2 regions of the Metabacillus rhizosphaerae genome follow, and region 2 is predicted to be linked to the other one. Evidence: riboswitches for the same ligand, from Rfam matches in the RefSeq annotation. Region 2 holds a riboswitch; the other holds the start of a gene.
What was found. Region 2 has a riboswitch for lysine ahead of WCV66_RS10930 (aspartate kinase). Riboswitches for the same ligand answer to the same signal wherever they lie in the genome.

Region 1 (5,826 bases), 620 kb from region 2:
TCATCATATCAAATTTATATACAGAGCTCGGGGAACGACCTCCTTGGGTTGTCCCTTATAAAATGGTGACATTAAATAATGGGGTAAAGTTGGCAATTTTAGGAGTTACGGTATTTTATGAAAAATTTTATGAGTTACTTGGTTGGAAAATAAAAGACCCCTTCCAGAGCTTATTAGAAACAATAAATCAGGTAAAGGAACAAGCAGATATCATTATTCTTCTCTCCCATCTTGGTATTAGTGATGATGAAATCATTGCAAGGGAATTTCCTGATATTGATATTATTATTGGCGGTCATACACATCATGTATTACCAAATGGTGAAAAGATTAATCATACGTTAGTTGCTGGTGCTGGAAAGTATGGACAATATGTCGGTCATATCTCACTTACGATCAATAACAAACAGAAAATGTTGGTAGATCGTAAAGCTTCTATTTATCCTATGGATGAACAAAAGGAAGTCTGTCAAGAAACAGAGGAATGGCTACAACTTAAATTAGCAGACAGTGAATCTAAGCTATCTGAAGTAGTTGGACTCCTTCAGGATGAGTTAACACTAGATTGGTTTAATGAATCGTCCTTTCCATTATTCTTAGTCCGTGCAATACGCGAGTGGTGTGACGGAGAGGTTGGGATGGTTAACTCAGGAATGTTATTAGAGCCTTTAAGCAAAGGACCTGTCACGAAAAAGGATCTCCATCGAATATGTCCACATCCTATTAATCCATGTAAGGTCGATTTAAAAGGTGATGTTTTAAAAGAGGTGATTGTCCAAGCAAGAGAAGAAAGAATGGAACACCTAAAATTAAAAGGTTTAGGTTTTAGAGGGAAAGTAATGGGGAGAATGGTATTCGACGGGATTGAGGTAATATCTGAGGTACTTTCAGATGGTAAACATCATGTTACAGATGTGTTAGTCCATGGTAAGCCTATTGATCCTCACAGGGTTTATTCTGTTGCTACAGTTGATATGTTTTCCCTTGGACCATTGTATCCTGAAATAAGTCACGCGGAGAAAAAAATCTTTTATATGCCAGAACTATTAAGGGACCTTTTAGCTTGGAAGTTAGGTGAAAATACACCATCTTAAATAGGCGAACAATCTACACGTATCCTTTACTTGCTCATAAAGATATAGTAAGAAGGGAGTGTAGATAGTGATGGTTACCATGACTCCAATTGTCATTGAAGGAATACAATTTACAGCAATCACAGTTGCTTTACCTAAAACGAACTTTATGGCAGTCACCAACGACAAAGGGTATATTATGTGTGGTGCTTTAGATGTCGCTTTATTAAACGAAAAGTTAAAAGATAGAGGTATTATTGCAGGTAGAGCAGTCGGTGTTAGAACAATTGACCAATTACTTGAGGCGCCATTAGAATCTGTCACATATGAGGCTGAGAAGCTTGGGATTGTTGTTGGCACAAAAGGAAAAGATGCCTTACTGAAGATGGCATGAATCTTAGAATGTAAAAATGATAAAAAATGATGCTTACATCCCTCTTTACATGCATAAACATAGCTTGTAAAGGAGGGATTTTTTTGGCTAAGTTCCGCGGTCGTCGTCCGCGTAGAGGGCCTTTGCCTTTTCGCTATGTGTTATTACTAACTTTGGTTATTTTTATAATTTTAACAGCAACAAGTTTTTGGATAGTTAATGTTCAGATTGAGTCAACAATGATGAAAATCGCAAGGTTAGAGGCAAATAAAGTAGCAACAACAATTATTCATGACGCAGTTGAAGAGGAGATCCTTACTAAAGAGGAACAACAGGATTTAGTGATTATTGATAAGGATAATGAGGGGAACATCAATTCCTTTAGCTTTAATCAAAGAGCAGTAACTGCAGCCAAAAAAAGGGTAACTGACAATGTAACTAAGAAGCTTGGTGAGATTGAAAGAAATAATTTCCATGATATAACCCCTGAACAAGCAAGAGATACTGGGATTATTTATGAGATACCATTAGGTAAAATAACAGATAATGCAATTTTAAGTACACTTGGTCCCGGTATTCCAATAGAATATTATTTAATAGGTGATGTTTTTACAGATATTAAAAGTACGACAGAGGAATATGGGATTAATAATGCAAAACATGAAATCGTAATTTATGTTGAAGTGAGTGTACAGGTTGTTATTCCATTTGCTACAGAGGTGGTAAAAGCAGAAAATACAATTCCAGTTATTATCCAGACTGAACAAGGAGACGTTCCACAATATTATAATGGAAGTGGCAGTGAAGATGCTGATCACTCAATAGAATTACCAAAAAAACCATAGTTGCTACTTAGTCTATACTTTGTTAAACTATAAAATGTTGAAAATCAAATATTGACCTAACCACCTTATCTCAAGATGAGGTAGAGGAGCGAAAAACATTAGTACAATATGTGAGAATGACACCAATGACCATATTGGAAAGGGCTTTTCGCCGAAGTAAATGAATAAGTCATGATTCATTTGTTGGTATTACTTTGAACAAGGGTAATACTGTCATTATAGAGTTTTCTATAATGGAGGGCTACTGATCGGGATGGAGGATAACATAACATTATTCCTAGAAAGAGTAATGATAGTTATTTTCTATCATTGCTCTTTTTGTGTGCATTTTTTTTACAAAATACACAGAAAGGACGTTGAAAATTAGTTATTTACTAATAGTTAATTTTATCCTTGCATCGTCAATAGAACCTTCCAAACTATTAATAATCTAGGGAGGCTTAACACAACATGTCAGGCACTATTTATTCAATTATTCCTCCTCTTTTAGCCATCTTAATGGTTATATTAACGAGAAGAGTATTACTTTCCCTCGGAGTAGGAATTCTTTCAGCAGCATTATTAATCACAAATTTCTCAATCGTTAAGACTGGAGTTACTATTTTTGAAGCGGTTAAGGCTATTTTCATTTCAGATGGTGAGCTTAATACTTGGAATGTGTACATCTTATTTTTCTTACTTATTTTAGGTGTCGTCACAGCTCTAATTTCTATTTCAGGTGGAAGCAGAGCCTTTGGTGAATGGGCAGAAAAGCGTGTGAAAACACGTGCTGGTGCTCAATTTACCGCAGCATTATTAGGGATGTTAATCTTTATCGATGATTATTTTAATGCTCTTGCGGTTGGTCAAGTGAGTCGTCCGATTACTGATCGCCAAAAGGTTTCTCGTGCAAAGCTAGCATATATCATTGATTCCACCTCTGCACCAGTATGCGTTATTTCACCAATCTCAAGTTGGGGAGCTTATATTATTGCCATGCTTGCTACAATTTTTGCGACACATGGTGTCACTGAATTTACTCCTTTAGGTGCGTTCATGACAATGATTCCAATGAATTATTACGTTTTTGCTGCATTGGTTCTCGTCTTTGCTGTTGCCTATTTTAATATAAATTTAGGAAGCATGAAGGTACATGAAGAGCGTGCGATTCAAACTGGACAAGTTGTTGATCCAGCTAAAGAATCTCTAGGTGATGTAAAAGAGGATCTACCAACAAGTGACAAAGGTACGATCGGGAATCTTGTATGGCCAATTCTTGCTTTAATTGTGGGTACAGTTGCATCTATGCTTATTACCGGCTACACAACGATTGAAGACAAAACAGGCGCAACGATCTTTACTATTTTTGAAAACACAGATGTATCTGCTTCGCTTTTATATGGGGGACTATTTGGTCTAGCTGTAACAATTTTATTATTTTTTATTAGGGGCATTAAGGCCAGCTATTTTCCGATAGCTGTAAAAGAAGGCATAAAATCAATGCTACCTGCTATTTATATTCTTATGTTTGCTTGGGTAATTGTAGATTTAATTGGTCAATTAGAAACAGGGGAATACTTAGCTAGTTTAGTCGAGAAATCGAATATGAATGTCGCTTACCTGCCGGTTATTCTTTTCCTTTTAGGTGGATTTATGGCATTTGCTACTGGTACATCTTGGGGTACATTTGGCATCATGCTACCAATTGCAGCCGAAATCACAGCTGCAACAGATATTAATATGTTATTACCAGCAATGGCTGCTGTACTTGCAGGATCAGTGTTAGGGGATCATTGCTCACCAATTTCTGATACCACAATTCTTTCATCAACAGGAGCAGGAAGTCATCATATTGACCATGTCATGACACAGCTGCCATATGCTTTAATTGGTGGTGGTTTTGCCACAATTGGCTACCTTGTTTTAGGTGTAACAGGGAATGGTATAGCAGGTTTGGCTGTTGTGATTCTGTTGTTAATCGGTTTTATTTTCTTTTTTTCCAAAAGAACGAAAACTGCATAAACAAATGAAAAGGGTATAGGCTCAAGCCTATATCTCTTTTTTTCTAAAAAATTCCAATATATATACTATTAAATAATAGTTTTGTATGCTGAGGGAAGATATATTAATATTACTATTTAATATGGAATTTCAAAAAGTGAAAAATATTATTCAGTTAGTCCTAATAAGTAGTTGCTTTAATAAGGTAATAAACAAAAGAAAAAGTTAAAATTGATACTAAAAATATTATTTAAATATGATATATCCATATTTTGTTTATAAGAATTGGAAGGTTCTGAAAATATTATATTAAAATGATTTTTTTGAAAATTTTTTATAGACATAGGAATAAAGTCCATTTATACTATGTATAGATTATAGTAAATAATCAGAAAATTATATAATTTCAAATTGTTTCCACATTAAAGGTGCTATTTGAAAAGGGGGAAATATAGATGGAAAATCGTCCACAGTGGGGGACAAGGGCAGGCTTTATTCTAGCAGCCGTTGGTTCTGCAGTTGGTTTAGGTAATATTTGGCGTTTCCCAGCAACAGCCTATGAAAATGGAGGAGGAGCGTTCTTCCTACCATATTTATTTGCTTTATTAACTGCTGGTATCCCATTACTAGTTATGGAGTTTACATTAGGACATAAATATCGCAGTTCTGCTCCGTTGACATTTGCAAAAATAAGCAAAGGGAAAGAATGGCTTGGTTGGTGGCAATTAGCTATATCATTTGTTATTTCTTGTTATTACCCTGTTATCATAGCTTGGGCATCATCCTATTCTATTTTTTCATTCAATCAAAACTGGGGTAGTGATACAGAAGGATTCCTTTTTGGTGAATATTTAAAATTAGCTGAAACTCCTGGTGATTTCGGTGGATTAGTACCAGGCGTATTAATTCCATTAATTCTTGTTTGGGTAGTTACTTTGGGTGTACTATTTGCGGGAGTTAAAAGAGGAATTGAAGCTGTAAATAAAGTTTTCATTCCAGTATTAGTGATTATGTTTACAATCATTGTTATTCGTGCACTTACACTTGATGGTGCAGCACAAGGCTTAGAGGCATTCTTTAAACCTGATTGGAGTAAAATCCTAGACGGTAAAGTTTGGGTTGCAGCTTACGGTCAAATTTTCTTCAGTTTATCAATTGCATTTGCGATTATGATTACTTATTCAAGTTATCTACCGAAAAAATCTGATATTACAAATAATGCATTTATCACAGGTTTCGGTAACTCAGCATTTGAAGTTCTTGCAGGGATCGGAGTATTTAGTGCCTTAGGATTCATGGCAGCACAACAAGGTGTGCCTGTAGCAGAAGTAGTTTCTTCTGGCGTTGGCTTAGCATTTGTTGTATTCCCGCAGATTATTAATGAATTTCCAGCTTTTAACGGTTTATTTGGATTTTTATTCTTCGGTTCATTAATATTAGCTGGTTTAACATCATTAATATCAATTATTGAAACATATGTTGCTGGTATTCAGGAGAAATTTAACATTTCTCGTACAAAAGCTGTTGCAATCGGTGGCGGTTTAGCAGCTATTGC
Region 2 (5,826 bases):
TTTTTATACCTCGAAAGTATCCATTTAGTGGAATATATTATTTCTCCTAAAGCTATGAGCTAAGTTTTAATAATGTATTCACTTTTCTTTAGCAACCAATAATTGCTCAGGAAATGATTGTATGTACTACGACTATTTAACATAGTACGAAAGTATCGAGACATGGTAAAATTAGTTTAGTTAATAATGGACAATAATCCGCTATTTTAATGCTACTCATTAATGTAGGGGATTACTGCCTATTTAAGAGGGTTAACTTTTAACATTTAGTAAGGAGTGTTTGCTATGAAGGATCAAATAAAGGAAAAGCTTGCACTTCTTCCTGATCAGCCTGGTTGCTATATTATGAAGGATCGCCAGGGGATAGTCATTTATGTAGGTAAAGCAAAAGTATTAAAAACAAGAGTTCGATCCTATTTTACAGGATCACATGACGGGAAAACATTACGATTGGTAAATGAAATTGTTAATTTTGAATATATCGTGACATCGTCCAACTTAGAAGCATTAATACTAGAATTAAATCTTATTAAAAAGTATGATCCGAAATATAATGTGATGTTAAAGGATGATAAAACTTATCCATTTATTAAAATTACGAGCGAGCGTCATCCACGATTACTCGTTACAAGACAGGTTAAAAAGGACAAAGGTAAATACTTTGGACCATACCCTAACGTTCTATCTGCTCGTGAAACAATTAAGCTTTTAGATCGATTATATCCGCTTAGAAAATGCTCCACATTACCTGATCGGGTATGTCTTTATTATCACATGGGACAATGCTTAGCTCCATGTGTAAATGATGTATCAGTCGAAACGAATCGTCATATAGTAGAGGAGATTTCAAAGTTTTTAAATGGTGGATATAAAAAGATAAAAGAAGAACTATCTGATAGAATGATGAAAGCCTCAGAGGAATTAGAATTTGAGCGTGCAAAAGAATTTCGAGATCAGATTCTCCATATTGAAGCTACGATGGAAAAGCAAAAAATGACATTAAATGATCATGTAGATCGTGACGTATTTGGCTATGCATATGATAAAGGGTGGATGTGTGTACAAGTCTTTTTTATTCGCCAAGGAAAGCTTATCGAAAGAGATGTATCAATGTTCCCAATATACGATAGCCCTGAACAGGAATTCTTAACGTTTTTAGGGCAATTTTATTCAAAAGCAAATCATTTTGTACCAAAGGAAATTTTATTACCTGATAGCATTGAATTTGATTTAGTTGAAAAGCTATTAGACGTGACTACTCTTCAACCTAAACGCGGCAAAAAGAAGGATTTAATTTTATTAGCTCATAAAAACGCAAAAATCGCTTTAAATGAAAAATTTTCTTTAATCGAAAGGGATGAAGAAAGAACAATTAAAGCTGTTGAAAATCTTGGAGATAAGCTTGGGATTCAAACTCCACTTCGTATAGAAGCCTTTGATAACTCAAATATCCAGGGGACAGACCCTGTATCTGCAATGGTTGTGTTCGAAGATGGAAAACCTGCAAAAAAACATTATCGTAAATATAAAATTAAAAGTGTTCAAGGTCCCGATGACTATGAATCGATGAGAGAAGTTGTGAGAAGACGTTATAGTCGTGTTCTGAAGGATGATCTTCCTTTACCGGATTTAGTAATCATTGATGGAGGGAAAGGACATTTAGCTGCTGCACAAGATGTATTGGAAAATGAATTAGCATTAGATATTCCTGTTGCAGGTCTTGTAAAGGATGATAAACATCGGACCTCTGAACTAATAATCGGTTCCCCTCCTGCATTTATCCAACTTGAGAGAAATAGTCAGGAATTTTATCTTTTACAAAGAATTCAGGATGAGGTCCATCGTTTTGCAATTACCTTCCATCGTCAATTGAGAGGTAAAAATGCACTCCAATCGATCTTAGATGATATTCCTGGTGTTGGTGCTCAAAGAAAGAAATCACTTCTTAAGCACTTCGGATCGTTAAAGAAGATGAAGGAAGCTAGTGTAGAACAATTTAAAGAAGCTGGTATGCCTGAAAATATTGCCAAGCTAATCTTTGATCATTTAAAAGATTAGACACTGTTAATTTTAAAGCGCATATTCTCATTTTGGTGTTTACTGATCGAGTAACCGTGAGGCAATAAATCACCCTATATTGTGCTTATTTGATAGTATTAAATAAGCCGCTTGCGCTTTTCTTAAAAGTTTGGTAAACTTTTAAATAATTTCATATTTGATCGTTAGTTTGTTAAATGATGGTAGAGGTGCGAATTTTAAGAGTAGCCTGTTTGAGGAGTATGGTCTCCAATGATAACTGGTGAAAGGAATGTTCGCCGAAGTGAGTAAAGCACCATTTGCTTTAGTTGCTGGTTTTACATTTAAGAGATGTAAAATTGTCAAGAAATCTATTTCTTGGAGAGCTATCTCATTGTAAGAAACGAAGTTTTTTTTCGTTTAGTAAGCAATGGGATGTTTTTCGTCTCATTGCTTTTTTATTTGCAGTCGAAGCTATCCAATCAGTACTAAACATTCTTGCATAGCACAAATGTTACTAATTGAATAGTTGCTCTAACCTTCTAGCAAACAGGGTTCGATCATGAAAATTAACAGAAGGGTGAGATTAATTTGGGTATTATCGTTCAAAAATTTGGTGGTACATCAGTTGGTACTGTTGAAAGAATCTTAAATGTAGCAAACCGTGTCATTCAAGAAAAAGAAAACGGGAATCAATTAGTTGTCGTTGTGTCAGCAATGGGGAAGTCAACCGATCAGCTTGTTGGTCTTGCAGGGCAAATTACTGAGAGACCTAGTAAGCGGGAAATGGATATGCTTCTTACAACCGGTGAACAAGTGACAATATCCTTGTTAGCAATGGCATTACAGGAAAAGGGACACGATGCTATTTCATTTACTGGTTGGCAAGCAGGAATTCAAACAGAAGCAAGACATGGCAATGCCAGAATTACAAATATAAACCCTGACGCGATAAAGAAAGAATTATGTGCCGGGAAAATTGTCATTGTTGCAGGCTTTCAGGGCTTTTCAGACGTCCAACAAATAACAACTCTTGGCAGAGGTGGCTCAGATACGACAGCAGTTGCTCTTGCAGCCGCCTTAAATGCTGATAAATGTGATATTTATACAGATGTAACAGGTGTATATACAACAGATCCAAGATATGTAAAAGGTGCTCGTAAGCTAGAAGCAATTTCATATGATGAAATGTTAGAGCTAGCTAATTTAGGAGCGGGTGTTCTACATCCAAGAGCAGTCGAATTTGCGAAGAATTACAGCATTCCATTAGAAGTTCGTTCGAGTATGGAAAATGAACGTGGTACGATCATTGAGGAGGAAACAAACATGGAGCAAAACTTAGTTGTGAGAGGGATTGCATTTGAAGATCAGGTAACAAGAGTCTCAGTTTTAGGGCTAAGAAATGAATTGACGACACTTTCTACTATTTTCTCAACTTTAGCTAAGCAGGGCTTAAATGTCGATATTATCATTCAAAGTACAACAAGTGACAATAAAACGTCGATCTCATTTTCTGTTAAAACAGGTGATCTTGAGGATACAATTTCAATCCTTGAGCAACATAAGTCTGTATTGAATTATGAAAAAATTGAATTTGAATCTGGTCTAGCAAAAGTATCAATTGTTGGTTCTGGTATGGTGTCAAACCCAGGTGTTGCTGCAGAAATGTTCGAAGTATTAGCTAACGAAGGAATCGAAATTAAGATGGTTAGCACATCTGAAATAAAAGTTTCAACAGTCTTGTCAGCCGAGGATATGGTGACAGCGGTTGATATTCTTCACAGTGCATTTGAACTTTCTAAAGAAGTTGCTAAGGTATAAAAATAAAAAAGAAAGAGGGTGACTAAATGTTTTTTGAGACATTGAGTCACCCTCTGTAGTTTTAACCTTTCCGAGCGCGGCGTTTCCCTATAGAAGGTTCTTCTAATATTTGGTCTTTTTGGTCCCATTGTGCTGTAAAAATCACTTTATTAGAACGTTTTTTTACTTGTTCGTATGTTTCGGTAATGTACTTGTTCATCGATTGTAGCTGTTCTGCAATAAAACCAGCTTCTAACTGAAATGTACATTCATTTGTCTTTTTTAATCTGATAGCAATGAGCTCTCCACCTAGCTCGAATTCCATCTCATTCTTTTTGTTCTGTAGTAAAGTGAGATTTCCCCATCCAGCAGCTTCAAAAAATGCGGATATTTCTTCGATTGATTGAACAGGATATCTACGAGCTAATCCTTTTCCAGCCCAATACAGCATTTGAGGATGATCAGACCCGAGTATATCTGGGAGCAAGACCTCTCTAAGTATTTCTAGTCCGAATGCTGGTGCTTGGATATCCTTTAATTCTTCGATATTAACGAGTACTAATTGTTTGTTCACGGAATTCCCCTCTTTCTATGGTTTATTATATAACAAGAAGTGTAGTGAAAAACATGTAATATTAAGTAAAAGAAGGTTGAAATTTTATTAATAGTAGGGGAACTTATGTTATTAAATTTAATATTTATTAATAATGATAGTTAAATAAAAAAGGTAACGTTGTTGAATTTAGACTATATTGATAAAATAAAATTAAAGGAAAGTAGGATTTGTCGAAAAATTAAAATTTATGAACACGTTTTCTTGACGCTCATACGTTATGGGAGTAAAATGTATTTGTTACATTTTATCTTTTGTAAGGTGGCAGAATTTGATTTTTGTCTACCTTTTAAAGCCCATTATGTTTTACATACAATCAATGGTGACCACTATTGATTAAAGTTTAACTTTATCAGGAAAAGATAATTAGGTGAAAAATGAAAAAGTTGAGTTAAAAACTGGGCGCAATATTGAAACTAGGGGGTAAGTTTAATGGCTGGAAACAGAGAGTTTGTGAATCGTAGACTGCACTCATTATTAGGGGTAATTCCTGTAGGCCTCTTTTTAATTCAGCATCTTGTTGTCAATCACTTTGCAACAAGAGGTGCAGAGGCATTTAACAAGGCAGCTCATTTTATGGAGATGCTTCCTTTTCGCTATGTATTAGAAGTGGTAATTATCTTTCTACCAATTTTATACCATGCAATTTACGGAGTTTACATTGCTTTTACAGCTAAAAACAATGTAAGTAATTATGGGTTTCTTCGCAACTGGCTATTTATGCTACAGCGTGTATCAGGTATAATTACATTCATTTTTATCGCTTGGCACGTTTGGGAAACTAGAATAGCAGCTGCACTTGGGGCACAGGTAAACTATGACATGATGGCTTCAATTTTAAGCAGTCCTTTTATGCTAGCATTCTATTTAATTGGAGTTATTTCAACCGTATTCCATTTTGCTAACGGATTATGGTCATTTGCTGTTAGTTGGGGAATTACCGTTACTCCACGCTCTCAATTGATATCTACCTATGTAACGCTTGCAATCTTTATAGCGTTATCAATTGTGGGAGTTCGAGCAATATTTGCATTCGTCTAATCCAGTAATAGCTATTAAAAGGAGTGGGCTTAATGAGTAAAAGTAAAATTATCGTTGTCGGAGGCGGATTAGCCGGTTTGATGGCTACTATGAAAGCCGCTGAAGCTGGCGTTCAAGTAGATTTATTTTCATTAGTACCTGTAAAACGTTCACATTCTGTATGTGCACAGGGTGGAATAAACGGTGCTGTAAATACGAAAGGTGAAGGAGATTCACCTTGGGAGCATTTTGATGACACAGTATACGGTGGAGACTTTTTAGCTAATCAACCGCCAGTTAAAGCATTGGCAGATGCAGCTCCATCAATCATTCACCTATTTGACCGATTGGGTGTTATGTTTAATCGTACTCCAGAA

Region 1: another riboswitch for lysine. It lies ahead of WCV66_RS07820 (Na+/H+ antiporter NhaC family protein); the one in region 2 lies ahead of WCV66_RS10930 (aspartate kinase).

The regions. Positions count from the first base shown of each region.
Region 1 is NZ_CP147403.1:1,633,905-1,639,730, forward strand. It holds gene WCV66_RS07805 (bifunctional UDP-sugar hydrolase/5'-nucleotidase) at 1-1,094, shown strand, start outside; gene WCV66_RS07810 (YunC family protein) at 1,165-1,467, shown strand; gene yunB (sporulation protein YunB) at 1,551-2,291, shown strand; lysine riboswitch at 2,365-2,543, shown strand; gene WCV66_RS07820 (Na+/H+ antiporter NhaC family protein) at 2,742-4,292, shown strand; gene WCV66_RS07825 (sodium-dependent transporter) at 4,727-5,826, shown strand, end outside.
Region 2 is NZ_CP147403.1:2,249,410-2,255,235, forward strand. It holds gene uvrC (excinuclease ABC subunit UvrC) at 286-2,058, shown strand; lysine riboswitch at 2,234-2,413, shown strand; gene WCV66_RS10930 (aspartate kinase) at 2,608-3,837, shown strand; gene WCV66_RS10935 (YslB family protein) at 3,899-4,390, opposite strand; gene WCV66_RS10940 (succinate dehydrogenase cytochrome b558 subunit) at 4,862-5,470, shown strand; gene sdhA (succinate dehydrogenase flavoprotein subunit) at 5,503-5,826, shown strand, end outside.